Regions from separate parts of the Pseudomonas sp. 10S4 genome, predicted to be linked through region 4. Evidence: predicted binding sites of a transcription regulator. Region 4 holds the regulator's gene; each other region holds the start of a gene.

Region 1 (4,210 bases), 1.1 Mb from region 4:
ACTTCACGCCGTTGGCTAACAAAGGGCCAGACACTGCAACACAACAATCTGAATACATAACGCACGTCCCATCCGGACGGCGGGCTCCGGCCCAGGGGCACCTTCGAGGTGCCCTTTTTTATGCCCGCAAAATCTACGGTGAGACCATTGTGGTGAGGGGGCTTGCCCCGTTCGACTGCGAAGCAGTCGTAAACCCTGCCACCATGTTTCATCTGACACACCGGGTTGGCTGGCTTGGGGCCGCTTCGCTGCCCAACGGGGCAAGCCCCTCGCCACAAAAGCCCGCTCCTACGGGGTTTAGCGCAAGGCCGCTATGGCGTCGACCGATTCACGGATGAGCGCCGGGCCCTTATAGATGAAGCCCGAATACAGCTGCACCAAACTCGCACCTGCAGCGATTTTCTCAGCCGCGTGCTTGCCTTCAGTGATGCCACCCACGGCGATGATCGGCAAACGGCCGGCCAATTCTGCTGCCAGGACCCTGACGGTGTTGGTGCTCTTGTCGCGAACCGGCGCGCCGGACAGACCGCCCGCCTCGTCGCCATGTTCCATGCCTTCGACGCCGACCCGGCTCAGGGTGGTGTTGGTGGCAATCACCGCGTCCATCCCGGTTTCAATCAGCGCTTGCGCGACCTGGGCGGTTTCTTCGTCGGTCATGTCCGGAGCGATCTTGATCGCCAGCGGAACATGCTTGCCGTGGCGCAAGGCCAGTTCGGCCCGGCGCTGGGCCAGGTCGGCGAGCAATTGCTTGAGTGAATCACCGAACTGCAGGCTGCGCAGGCCCGGGGTGTTCGGCGAGCTGACGTTGACCGTCACGTAGCTGGCGTGGGCGTAGACCTTGTCCAGGCAGATCAGGTAGTCGTCGACTGCACGCTCAACCGGCGTATCAAAATTCTTGCCGATGTTGATGCCGAGCACGCCCTTGTACTTGGCCGCTGCAACACGAGCCAGCAGGTGATCGACACCGAGGTTGTTGAAACCCATGCGGTTGATGATCGCCTCGGCTTCCGGCAAGCGGAAAATCCGTGGTTTCGGGTTACCTGGCTGCGGACGCGGGGTGATGGTGCCGATTTCAACGAAGCCGAAACCCAACTGGGCAAAACCGTCGATGGCCGCGCCGTTCTTGTCCAGACCGGCCGCCAGACCCACCGGATTCGGAAACTCCAGGCCCATGACCTTCACCGGCATTTTCGCCGGGGCCTTGCACAGCAAGCCGTTGAGGCCCAAACGCCCGCCCGCGCCGATCAGGTCCAGGGACAGATCGTGGGAGGTTTCCGGGGAAAGTTTGAACAACAGCTGACGGGCCAGGGTGTACATGGGCGGGTTTGACTCGAATGACGGCGAAATGAGGCGGCGATTATAGCCGGGCATCGGGGTCGCAAGCGAGGCGCACACGCAAATCAGCGTTCGATGGCATATGCCTTGCACCGGCATAGGCATCAGCACTCATGCCAACGGCGGGATGAGTCGACGGACAATGGCGTCGTCACCCGGTTCTGCTCATGCGGGGACCTGGGACGACGCTTTTTTGGAAGGTGTTTATCCGATGAATGAAACCACAGTCGGCCCGCTGGCCTGGGTCAACGGCAGCGATGCCCCGGAAAAGTCCGTGATCGACGTAGGCTTCATGGCCCTGAGCGACTGCGCTTCGGTGGTGGTCGCCGCCACCCAGGGCTTTGCCCAACCCTACGGCTTGACCCTGAACCTCAAGCGCCAATCCTCCTGGGCCAACCTGCGGGACAAACTGGTCAGCGGCGAACTCGACGCCGCCCACAGTCTCTACGGCCTGATTTACGCGGTGCACCTGGGCATCGGCGGCATTGCGCCCACCGACATGGCGGTGCTGATGGGCCTGAACCAGAACGGCCAAAGCATCAACCTGTCCCACGGTTTGCAAGCGCTGGGCGTGACCAGTCCTGAAGCACTGGACCGGCATGTGCACCAAACTCGCCCAAAACTGACTTTCGCCCAGACGTTTCCGACCGGCACCCACGCCATGTGGTTGTATTACTGGCTGGCGAGTCAGGGCATCCATCCGCTGCAAGACGTCGACAGCGTGGTGGTGCCGCCGCCGCAAATGGTCGCGCACCTGCAGGCCGGGCGCATCGACGGTTTCTGTGTTGGCGAACCGTGGTCTGCCAGCGCGGTGAAACAGAACCTCGGCTTTACCATGGCGACCACTCAAACCATCTGGCCCGATCACCCGGAAAAAGTCCTCGGCTGCACCCGCGCCTTTGTCGAGCAATACCCCAATACTGCCCGGGCGCTGGTGATGGCGATCCTCGAAGCCAGCCGCTTCATCGAAGAAAGCCCGGAAAACCGTCGCAGCACCGCGCAGTTGTTGAGTGCACCCGAATATCTCGATGCACCGCTGGACTGCATTGAGCCGCGCCTGCTCGGCGATTACGCCGACGGCCTCGGCAATCGCTGGCAGGACCCGCACGCCTTGCGTTTTCACGGTGGTGGCGAGGTCAATTTGCCGTATCTGTCCGATGGCATGTGGTTCATGACCCAGTTCCGCCGCTGGGGTTTGCTGCGCGAAGACCCGGATTACCTCGGTGTAGCCCGTCAGGTTCAGCAATTGGACCTGTACCGCGACGCCGCCACTGCCGTCGGCGTCTCCGCCTGGGGCCAGGAAATGCGCAGCGGTCAGTTGATCGACGGCAAAATCTGGGACGGCTCAGACCCGGCCAGCTATGCACGAAGCTTCAAATTGCACGCCATGAGCAACAGCTCGCCGCTTCTCGCCAGCCGCTGACAGGAGCCCGCGAATATGTTGCGTATCCTGCTGATCAACGACACCGCAAAGAAAGTCGGGCGCTTGAAAGCCGCCCTGACCGAAGCCGGGTTCGAAGTGATCGACGAATCCGGCCTGACCATCGACCTGCCCGCACGCGTCGAAACGGTGCGCCCGGACGTGATTCTGATCGATACCGAGTCACCGAGCCGTGATGTGATGGAGCAAGTGGTATTGGTGACGCGTGATCAGCCACGGCCGATCGTGATGTTCACCGACGAGCACGACCCCGGCGTGATGCGCCAGGCGATCAAGTCCGGGGTCAGTGCCTACATCGTCGAAGGCATTCACGCACAACGCTTGCAGCCGATTCTCGACGTGGCCATGGCCCGCTTCGAAAGCGACCAGGCCCTGCGCGCCCAGCTCCATGCCCGGGACCAGCAACTGGCGGAGCGCAAGCGCATTGAGCTGGCCAAGGGGTTGTTGATGAAGATGAAAAACTGCAACGAGGAAGAGGCCTACACCCTGATGCGCCGCCAGGCCATGAGCCGCCAGCAGAAGCTGATTCAAGTGGCTGAGCAGATTATTGCCATGAGTGAGTTGCTTGGGTAATCGATCACTGTGGCGAGGGGCTTGCCCCCGTTCGGCGGCGAAGCCGTCGCAAAATCTGTGTGCAAGGTTTGCCTGAAAGAATGCATGGGCGGCTTCGCCACCCAACGGGGCAAGCCCCTCGCCACAAAAACCGGCTGTTGGCACAGATCTCGCTAAGTAATCCACACAGGTAACCAACGGCGGTTGCCCCACCAACGACAAAGACGTCGCTCACCTCGTTCGCCCCATGGCGGATCCGGTAGCGGCGTTTTTTCGTTTTGGCCCCAGTGACCGGGGCCGGTGGTGCGGCCGTGGCGGCGCCCCACCTGCTAGCTCACGACTCCTTCTCGAGACGCCCTACAGCTGAGGTGCGCGATGAATTCAAGCTTCTGGAAATCCGGCCATACCCCGACATTGTTCGCGGCCTTCCTCTATTTCGACCTGAGCTTTATGGTCTGGTACCTGCTCGGGCCGCTGGCAGTGCAGATCGCCGCCGACCTGCACCTGACCACTCAACAACGCGGGATGGTGGTGGCCGCGCCGATTCTGGCCGGCGCGGTATTACGTTTTGCGATGGGCCTGCTGGCGGATCGCCTGTCGCCAAAAACCGCCGGGATCATCGGCCAGGTCATCGTCATCTGCGCATTGTTCGGCGCCTGGAAACTCGGCATCCACAGTTACGAACAGGCGCTGGTGCTGGGCCTGTTCCTCGGCATGGCCGGGGCGTCCTTCGCCGTCGCCCTGCCGCTGGCCTCGCAATGGTATCCGCCGCAGCATCAGGGCAAAGCCATGGGCATCGCCGGTGCCGGTAACTCGGGCACGGTCCTCGCGGCGCTGATTGCCCCGGTGTTGGCGGCGTCCTTCGGCTGGAGCAACGTGTTC
Region 2 (4,210 bases), 1.0 Mb from region 4:
GAATTTCGGTGATGCCGGTGTAGCGCAGGCGCGCGTCCATTTCCGCCGCCAGGCGTTGCGCAGGACGGCCGTTGGCCCCCGGCAACTGGGCGAGGATCTGGTCGATTTCTTCGGTGCAGGCGCGCAAGGAACGTGGAACATCGGCGCGCAACAGCAGCAATTCAGCGACATGCCGGGCACCGGGTGCGTCGCGGTAGATCTCGGTGTAAGCCTCGAACGACGACAACGCCCGCAACAACGCACTCCATTGGTAATACGCGTGAGCCGTGCCGTCGCTGACCGCTTCGGCCTGATCGCCGGCCATTTCGTAACGGGCGTCAAGCAGGCGCAACGTGTTGTCGGCCCTTTCGATAAACGTGCCCAGACGAATGAAGCGAAACGCATCGTTACGCATGATCGTGCCGTAGGACGCTCCACGAAACAGGTGTGAACGCTCCTTGATCCACTCGCAGAAACGGCTCATGCCGTAGCGACTCAAGCCCTGTTCGGCGATCCCGCGAATTTCCAGCCAGGTAGCGTTGATGTTTTCCCACATGTCGGCGGTAATTCGCCCACGCACCGCATGAGCACTGGCCCGCGCCGAACCAAGGCAGCTGTAGATGCTCGCCGGGTTGGCCGCGTCCAGGGCGAAAAATGCAGCAGCCGTTCGGCATGCAACTCGCCGTGGCGCTCCAGGTAATCGTCCAGTGTTCCGGTGATCAGCAACGGCATGGCGAGTTCGTGCAAACCGTCACCGCGGCCGTCCTGCGGCATCAGCGACAGCGAATAGCTGATGTCGAGCATCCGTGCGAGGTTTTCCGCCCGCTCCAGATAACGCGACATCCAATACAAATCCGAGGCAGTTCTACTTAACATGGCAGGCTTCCTTCAATCCTCGACCACCCAGGTGTCCTTGGTTCCGCCACCCTGGGAGGAATTCACCACCAGGGAGCCTTCGCGCAGGGCAACACGGGTCAAACCGCCGGGCACAACCCGGGTTTCGCGGCCAGACAATACAAACGGACGCAGGTCGATGTGGCGTGGAGCTATGCCGTTTTCGACAAAGGTCGGACAGGTCGACAGCGACAACGTCGGCTGAGCGATATACGCGTGGGGCTTGGCTTTGATCCGCGCGCGGAACAATTCGATTTCCGCCGCCGTTGCCGCCGGCCCTACCAGCATTCCGTAACCGCCGGAGCCTTGGGTTTCCTTGACCACCAGATCTGGAAGATTGGCCAGTACGTGGGAAAGTTCTGAAGGGTTGCGACACTGGAACGTCGGAACGTTCTTCAGGATCGGCTCTTCATCCAGGTAGAAACGGATCATGTCCGTGACAAATGGATACACCGACTTGTCATCCGCCACCCCGGTGCCGATGGCATTCGCCAGCACCACGTTGCCCGAGCGATAGGACGACAGCAGCCCCGGCACGCCAAGCATCGAGTCCGGGTTGAACGCCAGCGGATCGAGGAACGCATCGTCGAGGCGCCGGTAGATCACGTCGACGGCTTTCGGCCCGTCGGTGGTGCGCATGAAGACTTTGTCCTCGCGCACGAACAGATCCGCGCCTTCCACCAGTTCAACGCCCATTTCCCGAGCGAGAAACGCATGCTCGAAAAACGCGCTGTTGAACCGACCCGGCGTCAACACCACCACGCTCGGGTTATCGATCGGGCTGGAGCTTTTCAGGGTGTCGAGCAACAGGTTCGGATAGTGGTCGATGGGGGCAATGCGTTGCGCCGCGAACAACTCGGGGAACAGTCGCATCATCATCTTGCGGTCTTCGAGCATGTAGCTCACGCCGCTCGGTGTACGAAGATTGTCTTCGAGCACGTAGTACGTGCCGTCGCCATCGCGCACCAAGTCGACGCCGGAGATGTGGGAATAGATATCCCGGTGCAGATCCAGCCCTTGCATCGCCAACTGGTATTGCTCGTTGGCCAGCACTTGCTCGGCCGGAATGATGCCGGCCTTGATGATGCGCTGCTCGTGGTAGAGGTCGGCGAGGAACATGTTCAACGCCTTGACCCGCTGGATGCAGCCACGTTCGACGATCCGCCATTCGCTGGCGGGGATACTGCGGGGAATGGTGTCGAAGGGAATCAGGCGCTCTGTCCCCTGCTCATCACCGTAGAGCGTGAACGTAATCCCGGCACGATGAAACAACAGATCGGCCTCGCGTCGCCGTTGTGCCAAAAGCTCGTCAGGCGTTTCGGCCAGCCAACGGGCAAACTCCCGGTAATGTGGGCGGACCAGGCCGCCGGCATCGTACATCTCATCAAAATAGGTGCGGATCATGCCGTACTCCTTGTCACCCGGACATCTAGGCTTCGCAAGGCCCGTGCCATCGGCATAAACGCTTTGATATCAATCAGTTGGATAATCGCCCCAATCCCACCGCACCAATCCTGTGCGGCAAACGCCCCAACCTGATCGCCCCCGCTTCATTGCGAAGCAATGTTGTCGCCTATCAACAGCATAGTCAGAGTTGATTTCACTGCTCGGGCGTCGATGCGGATAATCCGCGCATTCGTTGCAAAACCTCTCGAACTTCCCTTTAGCCGCCTGTTTAGGCGGCTTTTTTTGCCTGGCTGAAATGTCGTGAAATAAAGCAAAGTCAAAAGATCGCAGCCTTCGGCAGCTCCTACATTGGAATGCGTTCTCCTGTAGGAGCTGCCGAAGGCTGCGATCTTTTGATCTTGATCTTCACAAACCCGGAAACGAAAACGGCCAACCCAAAGGTCAGCCGTTGCTGAGTGTTGTCGCTGTTCATAGTGTTATGCGAGTAGCCCTCGTACCTCCTGTTTGACGCCCCATCCTTCGATAATCCCGCCCAAAGGCTCGACCACCGCCTCGAAGTCCTGCTCAAAGTCGCCAATGCCGTCGTAGGTGGCGTACATCACTTTGCTCAGTTCCAGATGCCACGCGCCGTCGTCGCGCACGCTGATCTGGGCATTCAATGATTCACCACAGAAATAACCTGCCGCCCTGCGCGCCCGCTCCTCGTCCGGAAAAATGGCGTAGAACTCGATGGGATGGAATCGTGAAAAGTCGAAACCGCCTTCTTTCATGCGGCGCAGCACGCTGCTGCTGATGTCTTCTTGATAGGCTGTGCTCATGAAACGTCCTCCTGAACTGATGGATAGACTTTCCGTACTCCCGGCGCCCGCAACCGAATGATGAAGGCGATACGACAAGCAAGTTGCCATTGGGATACAAGCATGTAGCTGACAAGACCAGACCTTAGCGATCCGTTCGCTGATCTCGCTTGCAGAGTAGCCCTAAGTCAGAGCCGCTGCCAAGGTCTGGTTGTGAATGTGACAGGAGAGGGATCAGACGGGAGTAATGCCGAGGATTTGAATGCTGTTCTGGAGCTTGAGCTCTTTGACGCTCGCATCAGCAGTGCGCCCTTCCAGATCATTCAGATCCAGTTCAGCAGCGACAGGCAGGAGCCGGGCCTTGATGAGTTTGGCGGCATGCTCGTTATCCGGGCACTCGTCGCACTCAAAGACTTCATCGACAGTTACGCCGTGATCATCCACGAAAGTGATTTTCCACTTTTGCATCAGTGCCTCCTCGATCAAACCCGCAAATGGGCTTACATCTATCTGGACGTTTGCACTGACTGATCGTTCAAACGGATTACACCGCGCAAGCCTGAATAAAACACATTACCTGTGGGAGCGGGCTTGCTCGCGAATGCGGTGTGTCAGCCGACTTCAATATTGACTGATACGCCGCTTTCGCGAGCAAGCCCGCTCCCACAAGGGGTTGTGGATAACTTTTAGTCGTTGCTTGGCTTATTGATCGCTTGCAGCACGTACTGCGGCATGGCGAACGCGCCGATGTGGATTTCCGGGTTGTAGTAGCGGGTGATGATGCCGCTGCCGGCGAAGCGCTGTTGCAGGATTTCGCGGGACAATTTGCGATAGGCGGTATTGGTCGCGCCCCAAGCGAACGTCATCGCGCCGCCGATGTAGGTCGGAATGGCCGCTTGGTAGAAGTGCCAGTCCGGGAACAGGCTGCGCAGGCGCCCGGCGGTGGTCTGTACTTCACCGAGTTGCATGAACGGCGTGCCGTTCTGGGTGACCAGGATGCCGCCGTCGTTCAGGCAGCGGTGGCAAGCCTGGTAGAAGTTTTCCGAGAACAGCACTTCGCCCGGACCGATCGGGTCGGTGGAGTCGGAAATGATCACGTCGAACTTTTCGGTGGTGGTGGCGACGAAACGCAT
Region 3 (4,210 bases), 2.9 Mb from region 4:
CGCGGATCGAGCTGCTTGACCTCGATTTCGTAGCGACCTTCCGTTTGACTGGTAGCCAGATAGTCCTCTACGGTGAATTCAAGAAAGCCCTGAGTGACGCCGATAAGCATGTCAGGCAAGGTAACCGCATCAGCAACGGCAGGGCTGCCAGGGGTCAACAGGCAAGCAGCCGACATCACGCAAAGCAATTTGCGGTAGTTTGATGTCAGGCGTCGGAAAAATGTCGTTTGATCGTTCATAAGGGTTAAAAAGCAAGCGCCGTGCCGTTTAGTGATGAATGTGCGTCGCAACACAACTTAGCGTTGGTGTAGGAGTCTGGGCATGGCTGGTGTAATGGATTCGGTAAACCAGCGCACGCAACTGGTAGGGCAGAATCGCCTGGAGCTGTTGTTGTTCCGTCTCGACGGCCAGCAACTCTACGGGATCAACGTGTTCAAGGTTCGTGAGGTGCTGCAATGCCCCAAACTGACTCTGATGCCCAAGTCCAGTCCCGTCGTGTGCGGTGTGGCAAATATTCGTGGGGCGACCATCCCGATCCTCGATCTGGCGATGGCGACCGGTGCCGGTGCACTTAAAGATCAAAGCAATCCCTTCGTGATCATCACGGAGTACAACACCAAGACTCAGGGTTTCCTGGTCCGGTCGGTAGAGCGCATCGTCAACATGAACTGGGAGGAGATTCATCCGCCACCCAAGGGCACTGGACGCGATCATTACCTCACGGCTGTGACTCGGGTCGACAATCAGTTAGTCGAAATCATCGATGTCGAGAAAGTCCTGGCGGAGGTTGCGCCGACACCGGAAGCGATTTCGGTGGGGGTGGTCGATGTCGAAACCCAGCACAAGGCCTTGTCCTTGCGAGTGCTGACGGTCGATGACTCGTCGGTGGCGCGCAAGCAGGTGACCCGTTGCCTGCAAACGATCGGTGTCGAAGTGGTGGCGTTGAACGACGGTCGGCAAGCGCTGGAGTACCTGCGCAAGCTGGTCGACGAGGGCAAGAAGCCGGAAGAAGAGTTCCTGATGATGATCTCCGACATCGAGATGCCGGAGATGGACGGGTACACCCTGACGGCCGAGATCCGCAACGACCCTCGCATGCAAAAGCTTCATATCATCCTGCATACTTCGTTGTCGGGTGTGTTCAATCAGGCGATGGTCAAGAAAGTCGGTGCCGATGACTTCCTTGCCAAATTCCGTCCTGATGACCTGGCATCCCGGGTAGTCGACCGGATCAAAGCAGCAGACATCAGCTAGGGGCCTTTTGCCCCTGGCGGTCAACACGATTTAAGAGGCGGTATCTTTGTCTACGGGTAATTTGGATTTCGAACAGTTCCGGGTATTCCTGGAAAAAGCCTGTGGCATTTTGCTCGGTGAAAACAAGCAGTACCTGGTCTCGAGCCGTCTCAACAAACTGATGGAACAGCAGGGCATCAAGTCCCTGGGTGAACTGGTGCAGCGCATCCAGACCCAGCCGCGCAGTGGTTTGCGCGAAATGGTGGTGGATGCCATGACGACCAACGAAACCCTGTGGTTTCGTGACACCTATCCGTTTGAAGTCTTGAAGAACAAGGTGCTGCCCGAAGCAATCAAGGCTGCTCCCGGTCAACGTCTGCGCATCTGGTCGGCGGCTTGCTCGTCGGGTCAGGAACCGTATTCGCTGTCGATGTCCATCGACGAGTTCGAACGGGTCAACATGGGCCAGTTGAAGATGGGCGTGCAGATTGTTGCCACCGACTTGTCCGGCACCATGCTGACCAACTGCAAGACTGGCGAGTACGACAGCCTGGCGATCGGTCGCGGTCTGTCGCCCGAGCGTTTGCAGCGTTACTTCGACCCGAAAGGGCCGGGGCGTTGGGCAATCAAGGCGCCGATCAAGAGTCGGGTGGAGTTTCGCTCGTTCAACCTGCTCGATAGCTACGCAGCACTGGGCAAGTTCGACATCGTGTTCTGCCGCAACGTACTGATCTACTTCTCCGCCGAGGTGAAGAAAGACATCCTGTTGCGCATTCACAGCACGTTGAAGCCGGGTGGTTACTTGTTCCTGGGCGCTTCTGAAGCGCTGAACGGTTTGCCGGACCATTACCAAATGGTCCAGTGCAGTCCGGGGATCATTTACCAGGCGAAGTGATGCAAAAGCGGCAGGCATAAAAACGGGAGTCCTCAAGGGCTCCCTTTTTATGCCTGCCGCTTTTGCATCACGTAGGAGCTGCCGAAGGCTGCGATCTTTTGATCCTGGTTTTTAAGATCAAGATCAAAAGATCGCAGCCTTCGGCAGCTCCTACAGGGGCCGCGCGCGATTCGGGAAAGCGGCAGAAAAGCGGCAGGCGGCGGAAACCCGTTGCCGCTTTTCTGGCATTGCCGCCTTGCCGATGCCCGCAAAGGCCCGGTTTACGGGCTTTTTTAATTGGCACGCGGCTTGCTATGTTCACGTTACGAAAAATCAGGTCACCCGAAGGTTTCCCGACATGAGCATCAGCTTCGATAAAGCGCTCGGTATCCACGAACAAGCCCTGGGCTTCCGCGCTCAGCGTGCCGAAGTCCTGGCCAACAACATTGCCAACGCCGACACCCCGAACTACAAGGCTCGGGACCTGGATTTCTCCAAGGTGCTTGCCGCACAGAACGAGAAAACCAAGAACGGCACTTTCGCCTTGAACATGACGAACAGCCGTCATATCGAAGCCGAAGGCCTGGGCAATGGTGACGAGTCGCTGCTGTATCGCACGCCGATGCAACCGTCGATCGACCAGAACACCGTGGACGCCCAACTGGAACAATCCAACTACGCGGAAAACGCGGTGGGCTTCCAGGCCAGCTTCACCCTGCTCAACAGCAAATTCAAAGGGCTGGTTTCAGCCCTGCGTGGAGAGTAAGTCATGTCTCTTGCCAGTGTTTTCAACATTGCCGGTAGCGGCATGAGTGCCCAGACCACTCGCCTGAACACCGTTGCCTCGAACATCGCCAACGCCGAAACCGTCTCGTCGAGCATCGACCAGACCTATCGTGCCCGTCACCCGGTATTCGCCACCATGTTCCAGGGCGGCCAGAACGGCGGCAGCGATTCGCTGTTCCAGAGCCAGGACGCCGCCGGTCAAGGCGTGCAAGTGCTGGGCGTGGTCGAAGACCAGAGCAATCTTGAAGCGCGCTACGAGCCGAACCATCCGGCTGCCGACGCCAAAGGCTACGTCTACTACCCGAACGTCAACGTCGTCGAAGAAATGGCTGACATGATTTCCGCGAGCCGTTCGTTCCAGACCAACGCGGAAATGATGAACACCGCCAAAACCATGATGCAGAAGGTCCTGACCCTCGGTCAGTGATAAGGGGCGACTCAGATGAGTGTTACCGATACCACCAGCAGCCTCAGCATGAACGACATTCTGGCCAACTCCTCGGTGACGGCCAACAGCTCCACCGCGAATAGCCTTGGCTCTTTGGCCGGCGCCGCGACCGGCGGCCAGACACTGGGCAAGGACGCGTTCCTGCAATTGCTGGTGACCCAACTCAAAAACCAGAACCCGCTGGACCCGCAGGACAACAGTGCGTTCGTCGCCCAGTTGGCCCAGTTCAGCAGTCTGGAAGGCATCACCACGCTGAACACCACGGTCAGCTCGATTGCCAGCAACTTCAGCTCTTCGCAAGCGTTGCAGGCTTCGTCGTTGGTCGGTCGTTCGGTGATCGTGCAGACCAACTCACTGCAGGTTGATGATCCGACCAAAGCGGTTAACGGTTCGGTGAACCTGACGTCGTCCATCGCCAGCGGCACCGTGACCATTTCCGACAGCAGTGGCAACACAGTCAGAACCATCGATCTGGGCACTCAGGCGGCAGGCAGTGCTGCCTTCACCTGGGATGGCAAGGACTCGAGCGGCGCCACCGTTCCAGTCGGCACTTATACCGTCAAGGCCAGCGCGCCTGTCGACGGTACGGCGACGGACCTGGCGGTTTACCTGCCGGCCACCGTCAACAGCGTGACCCTGAGCCAGACCGGCGGCGAGCTGACGCTCAACCTCGCAGGCCTGGGCCCGGTCGCCCTGTCCAAAGTTCAAACCATTGGTATATAGAGCCGACTAACCGGCACAAAGGAGTGGAATATGTCTTTCAATATCGGCCTTAGCGGTCTCTATGCAGCCAACAAACAACTGGATGTAACCGGTAACAACATCGCCAACGTCGCGACCACCGGTTTCAAATCCTCCCGTACAGAGTT
Region 4 (4,210 bases):
CGTCAGCCTGTCCATCGACAGCGGTCAGATCGTCGGCCTGCTTGGCCCGAACGGCGCCGGCAAGACCACCTGCTTTTACATGATCGTTGGCCTGGTACAAGCCGACCAGGGTCGCGTACTGATCGACGATCTGGACGTCAGCCACCAGCCTATGCACGGTCGTGCAAAGGCCGGTATCGGCTATCTTCCGCAAGAAGCGTCGATCTTCCGCAAACTCTCGGTCGCCGATAACATCATGGCCATCCTCGAGACCCGCAAGGAACTCGACAAGGCCGCTCGCCGCAAAGAGCTGGAAAGCCTGCTGCAGGAATTCCACATCAGCCACATCCGTGACAACCTCGGCATGAGCCTGTCCGGTGGTGAACGACGCCGAGTGGAAATCGCCCGGGCCTTGGCCACCAACCCGAAATTCATCCCGCTCGACGAACCTTTCGCCGGTGTAGACCCGATTTCGGTAGGCGACATCAAGCAGATCATCCATCACCTCAAGGCCAAAGGCATTGGCGTGCTGATCACCGACCACAACGTCCGTGAAACACTGGATATCTGCGAAACCGCCTACATCGTCAACGATGGTCAGCTAATTGCCGAAGGTGACTCCGCCACCATCCTGGCCAACGAACTGGTCAAGGAAGTGTATCTGGGCCACGAGTTCCGCCTGTAAGCACCGAGGTGTCTGGCTAGTCGACAGAGCGCATGGCGCAATTAACACATCGCTGTGTTTTTTATTGTTACGGCGCTCTAGGCAAACACTTCAGTTTCAGGCATATAATTTGCTTAAGTTTGGCGCTTCGGCGCCCTGTAGTGGATGGCGCATGCGCGCCGGCGAATAAGGTGTTAAGCCCCTGCCATGAAACCATCGCTAGTCTTGAGAATGGGCCAGCAGCTGACGATGACACCTCAGCTGCAACAGGCCATCCGCCTGCTCCAATTGTCGACCCTGGACCTGCAACAGGAAATCCAGGAGGCCCTGGAGTCCAATCCGATGCTCGAACGCCAGGAAGAAGGCGACGACTTCGATAACGCCGACCCATTGGCCGACAAAGCCGAACAACCACCCAACGCCGACATTCAGGAACCCTCCTACCAGGAAACCGCCCCGACGGTGGATAACCTCGAGGAAGGGGACTGGAACGAGCGCATTCCCAACGAACTGCCCGTCGATACCGCCTGGGAAGACGTTTACCAGACCAGCGCCAGCAGCCTGCCGAGCAACGATGACGACGAGTGGGATTTCACCACCCGTACATCCGCCGGCGAAAGCCTGCAAAGCCACCTGCTCTGGCAACTGAACCTGGCGCCGATGTCCGACACCGATCGCCTGATCGCCGTGACCTTGATCGATTGCATCAACAATCAGGGCTACCTGGACGAAACCCTCGAGGAAATCCTCGAAGCCTTCGATCCGGAACTGGACATCGAGCTGGACGAAATCGAAGCCGTCCTGCATCGCATCCAGCAATTCGAACCGGCCGGCATCGGCGCCCGCAACCTGGGCGAGTGCCTGTTGCTGCAATTGCGTCAACTGCCCGCCAAAACACCTTGGCTGGCTGAGGCCAAGCGCCTGGTCACCGATTACATCGACCTGCTCGGCAGCCGCGACTACAGCCAACTGATGCGCCGCATGAAGCTCAAGGAAGATGAACTGCGCCAGGTGATCGAGCTGGTCCAGAGCCTGAACCCGCGTCCAGGCTCGCAGATCGAGTCCAGCGAAGCCGAATACGTCGTGCCCGACGTCATCGTGCGCAAGGATAATGAGCGCTGGCTGGTGGAGTTGAATCAAGAGTCAGTGCCAAAGCTGCGGGTCAACGCCCAGTACGCCGGCTTCGTGCGCCGCGCCGACACCAGTGCCGACAACACCTTCATGCGTAATCAGTTGCAGGAAGCCCGCTGGTTCATCAAGAGCCTGCAAAGCCGTAACGAAACCCTGATGAAAGTCGCCACCCAGATCGTCGAGCACCAGCGCGGTTTCCTGGAGTACGGCGACGAAGCCATGAAGCCGCTGGTCCTGCATGACATCGCCGAAGCGGTGGGCATGCACGAATCGACGATTTCACGGGTGACCACCCAAAAGTTCATGCATACCCCACGGGGCATTTATGAACTGAAATACTTTTTCTCCAGCCATGTCAGCACCTCTGAAGGCGGCGAATGCTCGTCCACAGCGATCCGCGCGATCATCAAAAAACTGGTTGCCGCGGAAAATCAGAAAAAGCCGTTGAGTGACAGCAAGATCGCTGGTTTACTGGAGGCACAAGGCATTCAGGTGGCTCGCCGCACCGTCGCCAAGTACCGCGAGTCCTTAGGGATCGCGCCTTCGAGCGAACGCAAGCGGTTGATGTAAGCCACGCCACAGCGTTCCAGTGGCAGGTACCTTTACCTGCCGCTTTATGCACTGGCAACGAAGGAGAAGCTGTATGCAAGTCAACATCAGTGGACACCAACTGGAAGTGACCGAACCCCTGCGCACCTACATCGGCGAAAAACTCGACCGATTAGAGAGGCATTTCGACAAGATCACCAACGTGCAAGTCACGATGACCGTCGAGAAGCTGCTGCAGAAAATCGAAGCCACGCTGCATATCCCCGGCGGAGAAGTGGTCGCCAATGCCGAGCATAACGACATGTATGCCGCTATTGACCTACTGACCGACAAGCTGGATCGCCAACTTAAAAAGCATAAGGAAAAGACCCAGAGCCTCCTTCAGGGCGCAACCGGTCGTTAACACTCCCAACCCATGATCCGACTTGAAAGTATCCTGACCCCCGGCCGTTCCCTCGTGAACGTGCCGGGCGGCAGTAAAAAGAAAGCCCTCGAACAAATTGCCAACCTGATCGCCCGGGAAGTCCCGGATCTGGAGATGCAAGATGTCTTCGAGGCTCTGATTGCCCGTGAAAAACTCGGTTCCACCGGTTTTGGCAACGGCATTGCTATCCCCCACTGTCGCCTGAAGGGCTGCACCTCGCCCATCAGTGCCTTGATGCACCTTGACGCACCTATCGATTTCGACGCCATCGACGGCGCTCCGGTTGACCTGCTGTTCGTGCTGCTGGTCCCGCAAGCCGCCACCGATGCGCACCTGGAATTACTGCGCCAGATCGCCAGCATGCTTGATCGCAAGGAAGTACGCGAAAAACTGCGCAGTGCCCCGAGCAACGAAGCCTTGTATCAGGTTGTCCTGAGCGAGCAAAACGGTCACTAATCATGCGTTTGATCATTGTCAGTGGCCGCTCCGGCTCAGGTAAAAGTACTGCACTCGATGTCCTTGAGGACAACGGCTACTACTGCATCGACAACCTGCCGGCCGGCCTGCTGCCGGAGTTGGCCGAACGCGCGCTGATTCATACAGAGCTGGCTCAGCCGCTGGTCGCCGTTTCCATCGACGCCCGCAACCTGCCCAGTCACCTGACGCGATTCCCCGAATTACTTGAAGAAGTTCGCGGTCGGCATATCCAGTGCGATGTGCTGTATCTGGACGCCGATGAAGAAACCCTGCTCAAGCGTTTCTCGGAAACCCGCCGCCGTCACCCGCTGAGCACCGCCAACCGCTCATTGGCCGAGGCGATAGAAGACGAAACTCAACTGCTGGGGCCGATTGCAGACCTGGCCGACCTCAAGGTCAACACCACCAACCTGAACCTGTACCAACTGCGCGACACCATCAAGCTGCGCCTGTTGAATCAGCCTGAGCCCGGCACGGCGTTCCTGGTGGAGTCTTTCGGGTTCAAGCGTGGCATGCCAGTAGATGCCGACGTGGTGTTCGATGTGCGCTGCCTGCCCAATCCTTATTGGAAACCGGAGCTGCGCGCACAGTCCGGGCTCGATCAACCGGTAGCCGAATACCTGGCAGCACAGCCGGACGTCGAAGAAATGTTCCAGGACATTTATGGTTATCTGTTCAAGTGGCTTCCGCGTTTTGCTGCCAGCAATCGCGCTTACGTCACCATCGCCATTGGCTGTACCGGCGGTCATCACCGCTCCGTCTACCTGACCGAACGTCTGGGCCAGGCCCTGCAACAATCCCTGAAGAACGTCCAGGTTCGCCACCGCGACCTCAGCTAAAGGATTCACAACGCGATGCCTGCTCTGGAAATTGAAATCATCAACAAACTGGGCCTGCATGCCCGTGCTTCAGCGAAATTCGTTGGGGTTGCCGGTCAGTTTCCCTGCCAGATCAGAGCGGGACGCACCCCGCAAGCCATGGTCGAT

Evidence for each region. Region 4 encodes sigma-54, which starts transcription at its own class of promoters, with help from an activator protein. Its sites were predicted from a motif close to ANTGGCATNNANNTTGCTNT; they were not measured.
Region 1: RHM58_RS18690 (CmpA/NrtA family ABC transporter substrate-binding protein) is a predicted target of sigma-54. The motif match lies at 1,410-1,429, and genes of this name have one in related genera.
Region 2: RHM58_RS18395 (circularly permuted type 2 ATP-grasp protein) is a predicted target of sigma-54. The motif match lies at 2,309-2,328, and genes of this name have one in related genera.
Region 3: flgB (flagellar basal body rod protein FlgB) is a predicted target of sigma-54. The motif match lies at 2,404-2,423, and genes of this name have one in related genera.

The regions. Positions count from the first base shown of each region.
Region 1 covers NZ_CP133774.1:3,995,857-4,000,066, reverse strand. Annotated here, with positions in the region: gene rmf (ribosome modulation factor) at 1-19, shown strand, start outside; gene RHM58_RS18695 (quinone-dependent dihydroorotate dehydrogenase) at 298-1,317, opposite strand; gene RHM58_RS18690 (CmpA/NrtA family ABC transporter substrate-binding protein) at 1,547-2,758, shown strand; gene RHM58_RS18685 (ANTAR domain-containing response regulator) at 2,774-3,349, shown strand; gene RHM58_RS18680 (nitrate/nitrite transporter) at 3,704-4,210, shown strand, end outside.
Region 2 covers NZ_CP133774.1:3,926,168-3,930,377, reverse strand. Annotated here, with positions in the region: partial or broken gene RHM58_RS18400 (alpha-E domain-containing protein) at 1-822, opposite strand, end outside; gene RHM58_RS18395 (circularly permuted type 2 ATP-grasp protein) at 868-2,277, opposite strand; gene RHM58_RS18390 (ribonuclease E inhibitor RraB) at 2,757-3,098, opposite strand; gene RHM58_RS18385 (hypothetical protein) at 3,312-3,545, opposite strand; gene speE (polyamine aminopropyltransferase) at 3,764-4,210, opposite strand, start outside.
Region 3 covers NZ_CP133774.1:33,056-37,265, reverse strand. Annotated here, with positions in the region: gene flgA (flagellar basal body P-ring formation chaperone FlgA) at 1-239, opposite strand, end outside; gene RHM58_RS00175 (chemotaxis protein CheV) at 322-1,254, shown strand; gene cheR (protein-glutamate O-methyltransferase CheR) at 1,301-2,128, shown strand; gene flgB (flagellar basal body rod protein FlgB) at 2,466-2,873, shown strand; gene flgC (flagellar basal body rod protein FlgC) at 2,877-3,320, shown strand; gene flgD (flagellar hook assembly protein FlgD) at 3,336-4,064, shown strand; gene flgE (flagellar hook protein FlgE) at 4,095-4,210, shown strand, end outside.
Region 4 covers NZ_CP133774.1:2,928,063-2,932,272, reverse strand. Annotated here, with positions in the region: gene lptB (LPS export ABC transporter ATP-binding protein) at 1-664, shown strand, start outside; gene RHM58_RS13405 (RNA polymerase factor sigma-54) at 851-2,344, shown strand; gene hpf (ribosome hibernation-promoting factor, HPF/YfiA family) at 2,418-2,726, shown strand; gene ptsN (PTS IIA-like nitrogen regulatory protein PtsN) at 2,739-3,203, shown strand; gene rapZ (RNase adapter RapZ) at 3,206-4,063, shown strand; gene RHM58_RS13385 (HPr family phosphocarrier protein) at 4,079-4,210, shown strand, end outside.